2 regions of the Arthrobacter sp. P1_H7 genome follow, and region 1 is predicted to be linked to the other one. Evidence: predicted binding sites of a transcription regulator. Region 1 holds the regulator's gene; the other holds the start of a gene.
What was found. The regulator HrcA, encoded in region 1, represses chaperone genes, less so after heat shock. The targets are predictions, from matches to a motif close to TTNGCACTCGNNNNNNNCGAGTGCNAA.
Positions count from the first base shown of each region.

Region 2: the regulator HrcA is predicted to act here: its motif matches at 1,382-1,408, upstream of groL (chaperonin GroEL).

Region 1 covers NZ_JBFUCO010000016.1:62,436-69,223, reverse strand. Annotated here, with positions in the region: gene AC1DXI_RS15640 (GerMN domain-containing protein) at 1-597, shown strand, start outside; gene AC1DXI_RS15635 (16S rRNA (uracil(1498)-N(3))-methyltransferase) at 650-1,438, opposite strand; gene dnaJ (molecular chaperone DnaJ) at 1,441-2,571, opposite strand; gene hrcA (heat-inducible transcriptional repressor HrcA) at 2,650-3,663, opposite strand; gene AC1DXI_RS15620 (DUF3097 domain-containing protein) at 3,981-4,832, shown strand; gene AC1DXI_RS15615 (DUF4870 domain-containing protein) at 4,977-5,396, shown strand; gene hemW (radical SAM family heme chaperone HemW) at 5,529-6,767, opposite strand.
Region 2 covers NZ_JBFUCO010000009.1:2,874-9,661, reverse strand. Annotated here, with positions in the region: gene groL (chaperonin GroEL) at 1-1,199, opposite strand, end outside; gene AC1DXI_RS10295 (ABC transporter substrate-binding protein) at 1,495-2,763, opposite strand; gene AC1DXI_RS10290 (cold-shock protein) at 2,823-3,026, opposite strand; gene AC1DXI_RS10285 (LytR C-terminal domain-containing protein) at 3,186-3,824, opposite strand; gene AC1DXI_RS10280 (DUF3263 domain-containing protein) at 3,918-4,259, opposite strand; gene AC1DXI_RS10275 (uracil-DNA glycosylase) at 4,375-5,172, shown strand; gene AC1DXI_RS10270 (siderophore-interacting protein) at 5,224-6,063, shown strand; gene AC1DXI_RS10265 (threonine/serine exporter family protein) at 6,117-6,788, opposite strand, start outside.

The sequences.
Region 1 (6,788 bases):
CCGTGGCAGAATCCGAAGAAGCTGGCGACGTCGATCTCCGGCAAGAACGTCATCACCGTGGATGTCTCCGCTGATGCCTTCAACAGCAACGTGGATGCGGCCATGGCCGAGCGCGCCATCCAGCAGCTCGTCTACACGGCGACAGCTGCCGCGGCCAGCGCCGGCCTCATCGATGCCGGACAGCAGGTCCAGGTGGTTGTGCTGGTGGACGGACACACGGACTACGTCGCCTTCAACCACGTCCGTCTGGGCGAGCCGACGTCCCGCAGCGCCGGGATGGTGGCACCTGTGTGGATCATTGATCCGCAGGAGGGCACGTCCGTGGGCGACGGTTCGGTCAAGATCCGTGGCCGCAGCACCGTCCAGGGCGGGAAGCTCCGCTGGGCGATCCTCAAGGTTGACGGCGACGGCGACAACGCCAAGACCGCCTATCTCAACGGCAGCGCCACCGCCTCGGCCGATGCAACCCAGTCTGGGCTGTTCACGTTGTCCGTGAACCTCGGCCCGGGCAATTACGAGGTCCGGGTGTCCCAGGTGGACGCAGCCGACAGCGCCAAGGAAGTATTCCAGGACACCCGCGGGTTCACGGTCAAATAACCTTCACGGTCAAATAGCCGCCACTGTCACTGGTGACGGCGGCTGCAGCAGGTCACCAGCGGCCGAGGATGTCGCTGGCCAACACGGTGGCGGCGGGCCCCGCCGTGGACGAACGCAGCACATGGTGCCCCAAAAGGGCCGTGACCGCGCCGGCGTCGCAGAGCCGGGTTACCTCCCGCGGGCTGATGCCGCCTTCCGGACCCACTATCAGCAGGACCTCACGGGATCCGGCATCGCCTGCCATAACCTCGCCGGGCTGCGCGGATTCCAACCAGGATTCCAGGACGAGCCGCAGGGGGCGTACGGCGTCTTCATGCAGGATGACGGCGAGGTCTGCCGCCGCCACGGCCGCCTGCAGCCCGGCGCCGTCGACGGCGGCCCGGACCTCGGGAATCCATGCCCGGCGCGCCTGTTTGGCGGCGGCCGTCACCACTGACTGCCATTTGGCATGCGCCTTCGCGGCCCGCTCAGCCTTCCACCGCACAATGGACCGTTCGGCCTGCCAGGGAATGACGGCGTCGATGCCCAACTCAGTCGCGGTTTCGGCCGCGAGTTCGTCGCGATCGCCCTTGGCGAGGGCCTGGACCAGGACCAGCCGGATTCCCGGCGGAGGTTCCTCTGCAAGGTCCACGCATTCGACGGTCAGCTCCCCGGGAGCGACGGCGGTCACGGTGCCGGTCAGGCGTTTGCCGGCGCCGTCCGCGATGTCGACGACTTCGCCGACGGCGATCCGTTTGACGGTGACGGCGTGGCGCGCCTCGCCACCCTCGAGGACGAAGGCCGAGCCGGGGACCTGCTGGTCCAGGGTGCCTGGGGAGGTGAAGAAGACCGGGTTACTCACCGCTACAGGTTACCGAGCCGGTCCCGCAGTTTGGCGAAGACGCCGCCGCTGGCCGCAAGCTTTCCTTCCGTGTGGTGCTCGCCGCGGTGCTTGGCCAACTGGCGGAGCAGTTCTTCCTGGACGTGATCGAGCTTGACCGGCGTTTCCACCTGCAGGTGCACCTTCAGGTCGCCGCGGCCGTGACCGCGCAGGTGCGTGACGCCGAGGCCGCGCAGGGTGATGACCTCGCCCGACTGGGTGCCGGCCTTGACGTCGATCTCCTGCTGCCCGTCGAAGGTGTCGAGGGATATTTCGGTGCCGAGCGCGGCAGCCGTCATGGGAATGTTGAGGCTCGCGTGGAGGTCATCGCCCTCGCGCACGTAGGTGGGGTCGTTGTTGACCCGGATCTCCACGTACAGGTCCCCGGCGGGGCCACCGGCAGGGCCTGCCTCGCCCTGGCCGGACAGCTGGATGCGGGTGCCGGTGGCGACACCGGCCGGGACCTTGACGGTCAGGGAGCGGCGGCTGCGGATCCGGCCCTGGCCGCTGCATTCGTTGCAGGGGTCCTTGATGACGGTGCCGAACCCCTCGCAGGATCCGCAGGGGGCGGATGTCATGACCTGGCCCAGGATGGACCGCACGGCGCGCTGGACCTGACCGCTGCCGCCACAGATGTCGCAGCGGACCGGGTGGGTGCCCTCGCGGCAGCAGGACCCATCGCACGTGGGGCAGATGACGGCCGTGTCGACCTCGAGCTTCTTGTTCACGCCGAACACTGCGTCGCGGAGGTCGATCCGGACGCTGATCAGCGCGTCCTGGCCGCGGCGGACCCGGGACGCCGGGCCGCCCTGGCCGCCACCGGCGCCGAAGAAGGTCTCGAAGATGTCCTGGAAGGCGAAGCCCTGGCCCGAGTAGCTGCCGCCGCCGAAGCCGTTGTCGGTACCGTTCTCGTTGCCGGTGGTGTCGTAGACCCGGCGCTTCTGCGGATCAGAGAGGACCTCGTAAGCGTGGGTGACTGCCTTGAACCTGTCCGAGGCGTCCTCCCCGGGGTTCACATCCGGGTGCAGGGTGCGGGCCAGTTTCCGGTAGGCCTTCTTGATCTCCTCCCCCGATGCGTCGCGGGAGACTCCAAGAACGTCGTAGTGGCTGCTCAAAGTGTGTATCTCTTCCTTTTCGTACTGCCTGTGGGGCACTGCCTGTGGGGCAAGAAGTCGTGTTCGGTCCCGGGCCTGTCAGGGCCCCAGGATCCTCGAAAGGTAGCGGGCCACCGCGCGGACGGCGGCCATGGTGGTGGGATAGTCCATCCGGGTGGGCCCAAGCACGCCGACCTTGGCCGTGGCGTCCGGCCCGTAGGCTGTGGCCACAACCGAGGCCTCGGCCAGACCGTCGTAAGGGTTTTCCCGGCCGATGCTGACCGTGACACCCCGCGGGTCTTCGGCCATTTCGCTGAGCAGGCGGAGCATGACCACCTGCTCCTCGAGGGCCTCGAGCACGGGGCCGATGCTGAGCGGGAAGTCCACGTTGGAGCGGGCCAGGTTGGCGGTGCCGGCCATGACCATGCGCTCTTCGCGGCTGCTCGTGGCCAGGGCCTCCAGGCCGCGGGCCAGCGCCTGGGCCGCTCCGCGCCGCGCCGGCGGGCCACCGGCAACGACGGCGGGCAGCAGCTGCGGCATCAGGCTCAGCGGGGTTCCGGAGAGGCTGGCCAGAAAGCTGGTCCGCAGTTCCGCCAGCGCGTCGTCGGGAAGGTCCTGCCCGACGTCGATCACGCGCTGCTCCACCTTGCCGCTGTCCGCGATCAGTACCGCCAGCACTTTCCGGGGCGCCAGCAGCACGAACTCGATGTGTCGCACCCGGGCGCGGCTGAGCAGCGGATACTGCACGACGGCGACCTGGTTGGTCAGGTGCGAGAGGAGCCTCACGGTCCGGTCAAGGATGTCGTCGAGGTCGTCGGATCCTTCCAGCAGCGCCTGGATGGCCCGGCGCTCAGCCGGGGACAACGGCTTCACCGCTGAGATCTGGTCGACGAAAAGCCGGTAGCCCTTGTCGGTGGGGATCCGGCCGGCGCTCGTGTGCGGTGCCGTGATCAGGCCCTCATCTTCCAGCGCCGCCATGTCGTTTCGGATCGTGGCGCTGGAGACGCCGAGATGGTGCCGTTCCACGAGCGCTTTGGAACCAACGGGCTCACGCGAATGGACGTAGTCCTCCACGATGGCGCGCAGCACTTCGAGTTTGCGCGGTTCGCTCACGCTCCACCTCCAATCGACTGTCCCGCAGTCGGTGCCGTCCGCCGTGTCCGGTCCGGGTCCACAAGTGCTGCACGGACGGTCCGCAACAGGACAAGGGTTAGCACTCGACATGCCTAAGTGCTAACCAGTCTAATATGAGTCGCCGCGTTGTTAGCATTGGATTCGCTCCAGGCGTGGCCCGCGGGAACGCGATTCCCGTCACGCCGGCGCCGAGACCGTGGCAGCCGCTGCCGTTGCCGCGCCGTCGCGGTCCGGTTCCGGCCCCGGAGAGTTCCACCGACCGCCGTACATTCCGAGTGCAAAGTAAGCGTGTAGAGATGTCGTACCAGAACTGGGGACCCCAGGACCTGTCCGCCCCCACCAAGACCCAGTTGCCGGAAGTCCCGGTGGAACGCGGGATGGTCCTCGAAGAGGTCCAGTCCGGCTGGGTGGGCGCCGTAACCCGGGTGGAGAAGTCCGGCGGCATGCACGTGGTGGCGCTGGAGGACCGGCGGGGCAAGTCGCGGTCCTTCCGCCTCGGCTTTGGCTTCCTCCTGGAGGGCCAGCCCATCCGCCTGATGCCGCCGGCCCCGAATAAAACGGCACCGGCCGCCGGTGCCGGCCGCACGGCGTCGGGCTCGGTGCGGGTGGCGGGGCAGCGCGCCCAGGTGGCCAAGGCCAGCCGTATCTGGGTGGAAGGAAAGCACGACGCCGAGCTGGTGGAGAAGGTGTGGGGCGATGACCTCCGGGTGGAGGGCATCGTCGTCGAACCCCTGCACGGCATTGACGACCTCGCGGCCGCCGTGGCGGAGTTCGGCCCGGGCCCGGGGCGGCGCCTCGGCGTGCTCGTGGACCACCTGGTGCCCGACTCCAAGGAGTCGCGGATCGCCGATGCCGTCATGGCCTCACCGGGCGCCGCCGGCAACGTCCTCATTGTGGGGCACCCCTACGTGGACGTGTGGCAGGCCATCCGGCCCGCGGTCCTGGGGATCGAGCAGTGGCCGGTGATCCCCCGCGGCATGGACTGGAAGACCGGCATCCTGATGGCTTTCGGCTGGCCCCACTCCACAAAGGAGGACATCGGCCTGGGCTGGCAGAAACTCCTGGGTGCTGTCCGCAGCTACGCTGATCTGGAGGCGTCGCTGCTCGGCCGCGTGGAAGAGGTCATTGACTTCCTCACCGTGCCCTAGTCCGCCGCGGCGGCCGCCCCCTGATCTCCATTTCCGGGCGCGAGCAAGTATTCTTGAAACGGCGGCCGCGCTTCCAGTGCGGTCCCGGCTAGTTCAGGCACAACCCAGGCAGCAACGCATCACCGCAATCCGAAGGGCTACACCGTGGCAGATAACGCACGCGAACACACGGGCAATCAGGCTGGCCATGGCCAGCCCCCGTACCATGGGGTTCCGGCAAACGCGCTGCCGCTGACGGCCAGCGAGGACCGCCAGTGGGCCACGCTCGCCCACTTCGGCGGCATCCTGGGCTGCGTGCCGTCGCTGCTGATCTACCTCATCTTCAAGGACCGCGGCCCGTTCACGGCGCAGGAATCCAAGGAAGCCCTCAATTTCACGCTGCCGCCGACCATCGCCGCAGTGCTGGCCAATCTGCTGGTCTTCATCCCGGTGGTGGGCAACCTCTTCGCCGTGCTCGCCACGGTGATCTGGATTGCTGTGACGTGCTTCTCGGTGGCGGCAGGCATCCACGTCAACCGCGGCCAGCCGCACCGTTACGAGTTCAACCTGCGCTGGATCAAATAGCCGGCCCGGACCAAGCTAGAGAGAGCCGGCCGCTTCCCGTATGGGGCAGCGGCCGGCTCTTTTTTGTGGGGCAGGCTGTGTGCGGCCGCTGATACGGGCAGCCAAATTGTGGAGGCTTTGCGGCCGGGCAGACTAGTCCGGCAGGATCCTGCGGACGACGGCGTCGGCCAGCAGCCGGCCCTTGAGAGTGAGGATGAGCCGGCCCTTGAAGGCGGCCGCGGGGTCCACGAGGCCGTCAGCGATCAGCCCCGCGACGGCGTGCCTGCCGGTGTCCCCCAGGCCGCCGAGGCTCGGGATGTCGAGTCCGGAGTTGAGCCGGGCCTCGAGCATGACGTGTTCCACGTTGCGGGTTTCGGTGTCCAGCGTTTCGCGTCCGGCGGCCGGTGAGACCCCGGCGCCGAGGCGGTTGGCGTAGGCGGTGGGGTGCTTGACGTTCCACCAGCGGACGCCGCCGACGTGCGAGTGCGCCCCGGGCCCGATGCCCCACCAGTCGTCCCCGCGCCAGTAGGCGAGGTTGTGCCGGCAGGCCTGTTCGGGGGTGCGGGACCAGTTGCTGACCTCGTACCAGGCGAGCCCGGCGGCGGAAATCAGTTCGTCGGCGAGTTCGTATTTGGCGGCGTGGTCGTCGTCGTCAATTTCCGGGACTTCGCCACGGCGGATCTGCGCGGCAAGCTTGGTGCCGTCTTCAACGATCAGGGCATAGGCGCTGATGTGGTCGGGGGCGTAGGAAAGTGCGGTCTCGAGCGAGTACCGCCAGTCTTCCAGCGACTCCCCCGGCGTCCCGTAAATGAGGTCGAGACTGACGGCGAGCCCGGCATCGCGCGCCCACTGCACCACCTCGGGCACCCGGCTCGGCGTGTGGGTGCGGTCCAGGACCTTCAGGACATGCGGCACGGCCGACTGCATGCCGAACGAGACCCGGGTGAACCCGGCGTCGGCGAGCAGCTGCAGGGATGCGGGCGTGACGGAATCGGGGTTCGCCTCGGTGGTTACCTCGGCGCCGGGCTGCAGGCCCCAGGCGCCGATAGCGGCTGTGAGGATCCGCGCCAGGTCCTCCGCCGGCAGCAGCGTGGGGGTGCCGCCGCCGAAGAAGACCGTGCTGAGGGGACGGTCAGGCAGGCCGCTGCCCCTCAGGGCCGCGGCGGCGAACTCCACTTCCGCGATCGCGGTGGCGGCGTAGGCGTCCTGGGAGGCCCCGCCGCCCAGCTCGGTGGCGGTGTACGTGTTGAAGTCGCAGTACCCGCAGCGGACCGCGCAGAACGGGATGTGCACATACAGCCCGAAAGCGCGCTGATCGGCGCCCTCGCGCGCCTGGCCGGGCAGGAGCCCGTCCGGCGGCGCCGGGTCGCCGAGGGGAAGGACGCTAGGCACGGGCCCGGCCTGCCGATACTG
Region 2 (6,788 bases), on a different contig from region 1:
TTGCGGACGGCGTCCTCAATGCGGTGCTTGCGTTCCTTGAGCTCGACCTCGGTTGCGGCGCCGGCCTTGATGACTGCAACGCCGCCGGCCAGCTTGGCCAGGCGCTCCTGCAGCTTCTCGCGGTCGTAGTCGGAATCGGAGTTCTCGATCTCGGCGCGGATCTGGGACACGCGGCCGGCGATCTGGTCGGCGTCGCCTGCACCTTCGACGATCGTGGTCTCGTCCTTGGTGACAACAACCTTGCGGGCCTTGCCAAGGAGTTCGAGTCCGGCGGTCTCAAGCTTGAGGCCGACTTCCTCGGAGATGACCTGGCCACCGGTGAGGATGGCGATGTCGGCCAGCTGCGCCTTGCGGCGGTCGCCGAAGCCCGGAGCCTTGACGGCGACGGACTTGAAGGTGCCGCGGATCTTGTTGACGATCAGGGTGGCCAAGGCCTCGCCCTCGATGTCTTCGGCAATGATCAGCAGCGGCTTGTTGGACTGCATGACCTTTTCCAGGACAGCAACCAGTTCCTTGACGTTGGAGATCTTGGAGTTGACGATCAGGATGTACGGATCCTCAAGGACCGTTTCCTGGCGCTCGGCGTCGGTGACGAAGTAGGCGGAGATGTAGCCCTTGTCGAAGCGCATGCCTTCGGTCAGCTCCAGCTCGAGGCCGAACGTGTTCGACTCCTCGACCGTGATGACGCCTTCCTTGCCGACCTTGTCGAGGGCTTCGGCGATCAGGGCGCCGATCTCGTTGTCGCCGGCGGAGATGGACGCGGTGGCGGCGATCTCTTCCTTGGTCTCGATTTCCTTGGCGGAGGCCAGGAGCTCGACGGTGACGGCGTCAACAGCCTTCTCGATGCCGCGCTTGAGGGACAGCGGGTCAGCGCCGGCCGCGACGTTGCGCAGGCCTTCCTTGACCAGGGCCTGTGCCAGCACGGTTGCCGTGGTGGTGCCGTCGCCTGCGACGTCATCCGTCTTCTTGGCAACTTCCTTGACCAGCTCGGCGCCGATCTTCTCGTAAGGATCGTCCAGCTCGATCTCCTTGGCGATGGAAACACCATCGTTGGTGATCGTGGGGGCGCCCCACTTCTTTTCGAGGACGACGTTGCGTCCCCGCGGGCCGAGGGTGACCTTGACGGCGTCGGCGAGGATGTTCAGGCCCCGCTCAAGACCGCGGCGTGCCTCTTCATCAAATGCAATGATCTTGGCCATAACGGCAGTAGTCCTTTCGGGACAGTCGTTAAGAATGAACCTTCGCTGTGGTGCCCGCGACGGACGATCCCTACCCCGCGGCCTCTGTATGCCGCCGGGTCCGGGATCTCACCCCAGCAAGGTGTTTCTTTAGCTCCTGGACCGGCTGCCCCACTTCGCGGCCGGACGGACCGGGCGTCGTGTTAGCAGTCAGTGCGCTGGAGTGCTAACACAATAATTAGCACTCCCCCGGGGAGAGTGCAAGCAGTACCCGGCCGGAACCGCACGCCACGCGGGCACAATACGCTACGAGCGATCAGCCGCCGCTGCTGCTCGCGGCTTCCGTGCCGCTCACCGTGGGCAGGTTGTCCTCGCCGTAGGTGGAGACCATGTAGTTCGCTTCGGTGATGTCGCCGTGGGAATCAAAGTTGATCCGTCCGGACTGGCCGTCATAGTCCGGCCGCTGGCCCGCCCGGAGGACGCCGATGCAGTCCTGGTAGCTGGTGCACGACTTGCCGGGCGGCTGGCTGCCGGCCGCGCCGGGTCCGCCGGCTGCCGGGGCGCCGCCGGAGGCCGCGACGAGGGACGCCGCGATGGAGGTTCCGGCGTCGTCCTCTGCGGCGGCGGCGGCGACGGCGGCCAGGACGACGGCGTCGTACGTCTCGGCGGCAAACACCATGTCCTTCAGCCCGGGATCAACGGCCACGAGGTCAGCCTGGAAGGTGGCGGAGGGGAACACGCCGGGCAGGATCCCGCGTGCGCCCTCGAGCGCCCGGGCGCCCAGGCCGGAGCCATACTTGTTGACTGCTCCGTCGCTGAGGACCAGTTTCTTGCCGGCGAGGCCGGCGTTGTTCAGCTCGGCGATGGCGCCCTGTGCGCCGTCGCGCGAGGCCAGGACGACGGCATCGGGGTTGGCGGCCTTCGCGGCGGCGGCAGCCTGCTGCGCCTGGCCGGGAGTGAACTCCGCGTCGGCCACGACTTCCAGTCCGGACTGTTTCGCCGCACCGCCGACGGCGGCGGCGACGTCTTTGCCGTAGTCGCCTTCCTCGTGGACCACCGCCACGGTCTTGGCGCCGCCGTCTTTGACCAGCTTGGCGAGGACGGATGCCTGGGCGATGTCGGCCGCCGAGGTGCGGAAATAGTAGCCGCCGCTCTTGTAGTCGCTGAGCGCGGCGGCGGTGTTGGCCGGGGAGATGACAGCTACTTTGGCGTTGGCCAGCACGTCGATGGCGGCCGGGGCACGGCTGGAATCGGTCGGGCCGATCACGACGTCGGCCTTGGCGGCAACCAGCGCTTTCGCCTGGGCGGCAGTGTCCGTGCTGATGGTTTCCGGCAGCAGCTCCACCGGTTTGCCTTTGTGTCCGCCGGCAGCGTTGATCTCCTTGACGGCAAGTTTGGCCGCTGCGAACTGCGAGGCGTTGAGGAAGTTCTGCTTGCCCGTGTTGTCCAGGATCAGGCCGATGCGCAGTGTGCCGTCACCGCTCGCGTCGGCGCTGGCCACACGGGCACTGCCCGCCGGGCCCAGGCAGCCCGTCAGGGCCAGGGCCGCTACTGTGGCCGCCGCCAGGGCGCGGCCCAGCGGCAAAGTTCCTCCGGGGCGCCTCGCCGCGTTCAGCGGGGCGTTCGTGACGGGAGCCAGTGCCACTAGGCGGGCCGGACGCTTTCAGCCTGCGGGCCCTTTTCGCCCTCGCCGACTTCCAGTTCCACCCGCTGGCCCTCGTCCAGGGCGCGGTAGCCTTCCCCGACGATCGCGGACCAGTGCACGAAGACGTCGTTCTCGGAACCGTCCACGGTGATGAAGCCGTAGCCCTTTTCGGCGTTGAACCATTTGACGGTTCCCAGTGCCATGGTGTCCACACTTTCAGCTAGCTTGCGTGCGGCCCACCTCGATGTGCGCCGCGGACTGCGAAGAGAAATCCGCAGATACTGTACCCACAGCGTCCCCCAGGAACGCCGGCGGCGGGCAGGGCCGCCGCCTAATAGTTATTCAGGCGTAACCGGATTTGGCTACTGGTAGCCCGGTCCGAGCACGACGACAAGGGGCATGTTGAACTCGGCGGAGTCCACGAGGGTGTCGATGCCGAGGAGGGTTCCGAGTGCCTCCGCGTTGTCTTTCTGCTCGACGCCGCTGTAGAAGATCACCGACGTCTGCTGCGGGACACCGCCCCAGTTGCCTGCCTCGCCCAGGACCCAGCCGTCGGAGGTGACGGTGCCGCCGACCCGGGTGGCCAGGCCAGCCGTGGTGGTCGCGTTGTAGACCGTCACCGGCTGCGTCTTGTCCACGGCGGCGGCTGTGGCGCTGGGCGTCGCTGAAGGCGATGCCGCCGGCGCCGCGGCGGATTCCGTGCCGGCCGGCTCCGGGCTCGTCGGCGCGGGGCTGGGGCTCACGGGGCTCGAGGCGGACGCGCTGCTGCCGGCAGAGGCGGACGCGCTGTCTCCGGCGGTCACGGCCGCGGCCTGGCCTGCGGAGAAGCCGAGCTTCGGCAGGATCAGGAAGGCCACCAGGCCGATCGCCAGGGCTACGCAGCCGGCTGCCAAGATGGGCGCCAGGCTCCGGCGCCGTGATGCTGCGACGGCCCGGTGGACTCCCTGCCGGGTAGAGGTCTCCGGGACCCGATCAAATTCATCCCGAGCGTATTTGGTCATGGTAAAACGACGTCCTTGCTGATTTCATACGGGGTGCCCGAGGCCGGAACGGACGCAACAGGACGTGCGCATCCGGCTGCTCGTGACGCGACTTTACGAATCTGTTCCCAGACGCCGGGCAGTGCGGGCACGTTGGCGTGATGTACGTAGTCTACGCAATCTCTTGACCAGCATGGGATCGTGGGCCAGCGCATCCTCGGTATCGATGAGGGCATTGAGGATCTGGTAGTAGTGCGTGGCGGACAGATCGAACAGCTCGCGGATGGCCTGTTCCTTGGCTCCCGCGTACTTCCACCATTGCCGCTCCAAGGCCAGCATCTGTTGGTCGCGGGCGCTCAGCGCAGACTCCGTGGACACCCCGTCCAGGCCCGCGCCGGCGGTGGGGAAGACGGCAGAATCCCCCGCGAGCACGTACTCTTGCGCTGTTTCGGCCACGACACACTCCCTGGCTGGATCCGGTAAAAAGTCAGTCCCCATGCTACGGCCGAATGACAGGGTTGTCATTCGGGCTGGCGCCGAAAGGGACGGCAGCTGGGGAAGAATGGGGGCTGTGTTTGATTCCGAGTTTGACTCCGCCAGTGAACCCGACGCTTTGTTCGAGCTGGAGCCCGCAGCCGCCGACGCCCTGAGCTTCGCGGACCTGGCGCGCCGGCCGCTGGACGCACTGGTTGCTCCGGACTGGGCGGAGCCGCTGGCGCCGGTGGAGGCGCAGTTGCGCGAAGCCCTCGCCTTTGTCGCGGGCGAAGTGGCCGCCGGGCATGGAGTACTGCCATCGCCGGCGAACCTGCTGCGGGCTTTCCGGCAGCCGCTGGCCGGAGTCCGGGTGCTGGTGGTGGGCCAGGACCCGTATCCGACGCCGGGGCACGCCGTGGGGCTATCCTTCGCCGTGGACGGCGCCACCCGGCCGATCCCCCGCAGCCTGGCAAACATCTACAAGGAACTCCAGGCCGATCTCGGCTTCCCCCCGCGCGTCCACGGGGACCTCAGCCGCTGGGCGGAGCAGGGCGTACTGCTGCTCAACAGGGTGCTCAGCGTCCGTGCCGGGGCGGCGGGCTCGCACCGGAACAAGGGCTGGGAGGCCGTCACGGCGGCGGCCATCCGGGCAGTCGCCGACCGCGCGTCCGCCTCTGGTACGGGCCATGCCCCACTGGTGGCGATCCTGTGGGGGAAGGATGCCGAGTCGGTGCGGCCGTTGCTGGGGTCCGCCGCCGTGATCACCAGTGCCCACCCCAGCCCGCTCTCGGCCTCACGGGGCTTCTTCGGGTCCCGGCCGTTCAGCCGGGCCAACGCCCTGCTGCTGGAACAGGGCAATGGGACGGTCGACTGGGAACTGCCGCCGCTGCCGTAACAGGCCTCCGCGCAAAGCTCCCGGCGGGGGTTCTTGGTTAGGCTTAGCTGCATGACATCCGTCCCCGCAGCCACCACCGCCACCCGGAATTCGCGCCCCCAGACCGACCTGACGGTCCTGCGCAGGGTGCAGCTCTCCCCGCACATGGTCCGGATTATCGCCGGCGGCCCTGGCTTCGCCGGGTTCGTCAACAACGACTACGTGGACCGGTACGTCAAGATCGTGTTTCCGCAACCCGGCGTCGAATACCCGGAACCGCTGGACCTGTGGGCCATCCGGGAAACCATGCCGCGCAGTCAGTGGCCGCACACCCGGACCTATACGGTTCGCTGGGTGGACGCGGCGGCGCAGGAGCTGGCCATTGACTTTGTGATCCACGGCGACGAGGGCCTCGCCGGCCCCTGGGCGGCCTCAGCCCAGCCCGGCGATCGCCTGACTTTCACCGGCCCGGGCGGCGGGTACAACCCGGATCCGGGCGCGGACTGGTACCTGTTCGCCGGCGATGAATCAGCGTTGCCGGCCATCGGCGCCGCGATCGAATTCCTGCCGGAGGATGCCCGCGGCCTGGCCCTGCTCGAAGTGGACAGCGACGCCGACGTCCAGGCCATCGCCGGCCCGGCCGGCGTCGAACTGCGCTGGCTGCTGCGCGGCGGCGCCCCCGCCGGCGAGAGCGGACTGCTGGTCACGGCAGTACGCGACGCCGAGTGGCCCGAGGGCCGGGTGCAGGTCTTTGCCCATGGCGAGCGGGGCTACATGAAGGGCCTGCGGGACGTCTTCTACGTGCAGCGCGGGCTGGAGCGGGCCCAGGTGTCCCTCTCGGGCTACTGGGCCAAGGGCCGGGTGGAGGACGACTTCCAGGCGGAGAAGAAGCTCCCCATCGGGACGATTTAGCAGCGCAAGATCTGAGCGGCAACATCTAAGCCGCAACATCTAAGCCCCAAGAGCTAGCGGCGGCGGGCCCGGCGCCGTTCGTTGCTCGCCAGGCTCCGAGTCAGGGGCCGCGCCAGGGTGTCGCCGAGCACGATGCCGGCTGCGACACCGAGCACGATCGCCCCGGCGTTGAGCATCCCGCCGGCGCCCATGAGAATCTCCGATTCCTCGATGGTCAATACATACATGGACCGGAATATAGTGAGCCCGGGGAGCAGGATCAGGGCGGCGGGGACGGCCACCACCAGCTGCGGGGCGCCCATCCGGAGGGCCACGACGCGGGCCAGCAGGCCGATCACCACGGCGGCGAGGGCGGGGGCAAAGCGGGACCCGATGCCCAGGGCGTCGCCGCCGATGAGGACCAGATAGCCCACCACCCCCACGGCCGCCGTCGGCAGCAGCAGCTTCCAGCTGGTCTGTTCCGTGATGCCGATCATCAGCACCGCAATGGCGATCAGGATGACGATCACCCACAAGTCATACTTGGGCGGGAATGTCTTGGTGACGTCTATGGGGTCCATGCCGGTCATGTCCCCCACGACGAACCCGACGGCGATGCCGGCAACCAGCGCCCCGAAAGTCAGCATGGTGGACAAGAACCGGCCGGCCGCCGTGACAGGGAAGCCGTTGATCGCATCCTGCACCGAGGACACGAGGCGTCCTGTCGGCAGGAGCAGCAGGATCCC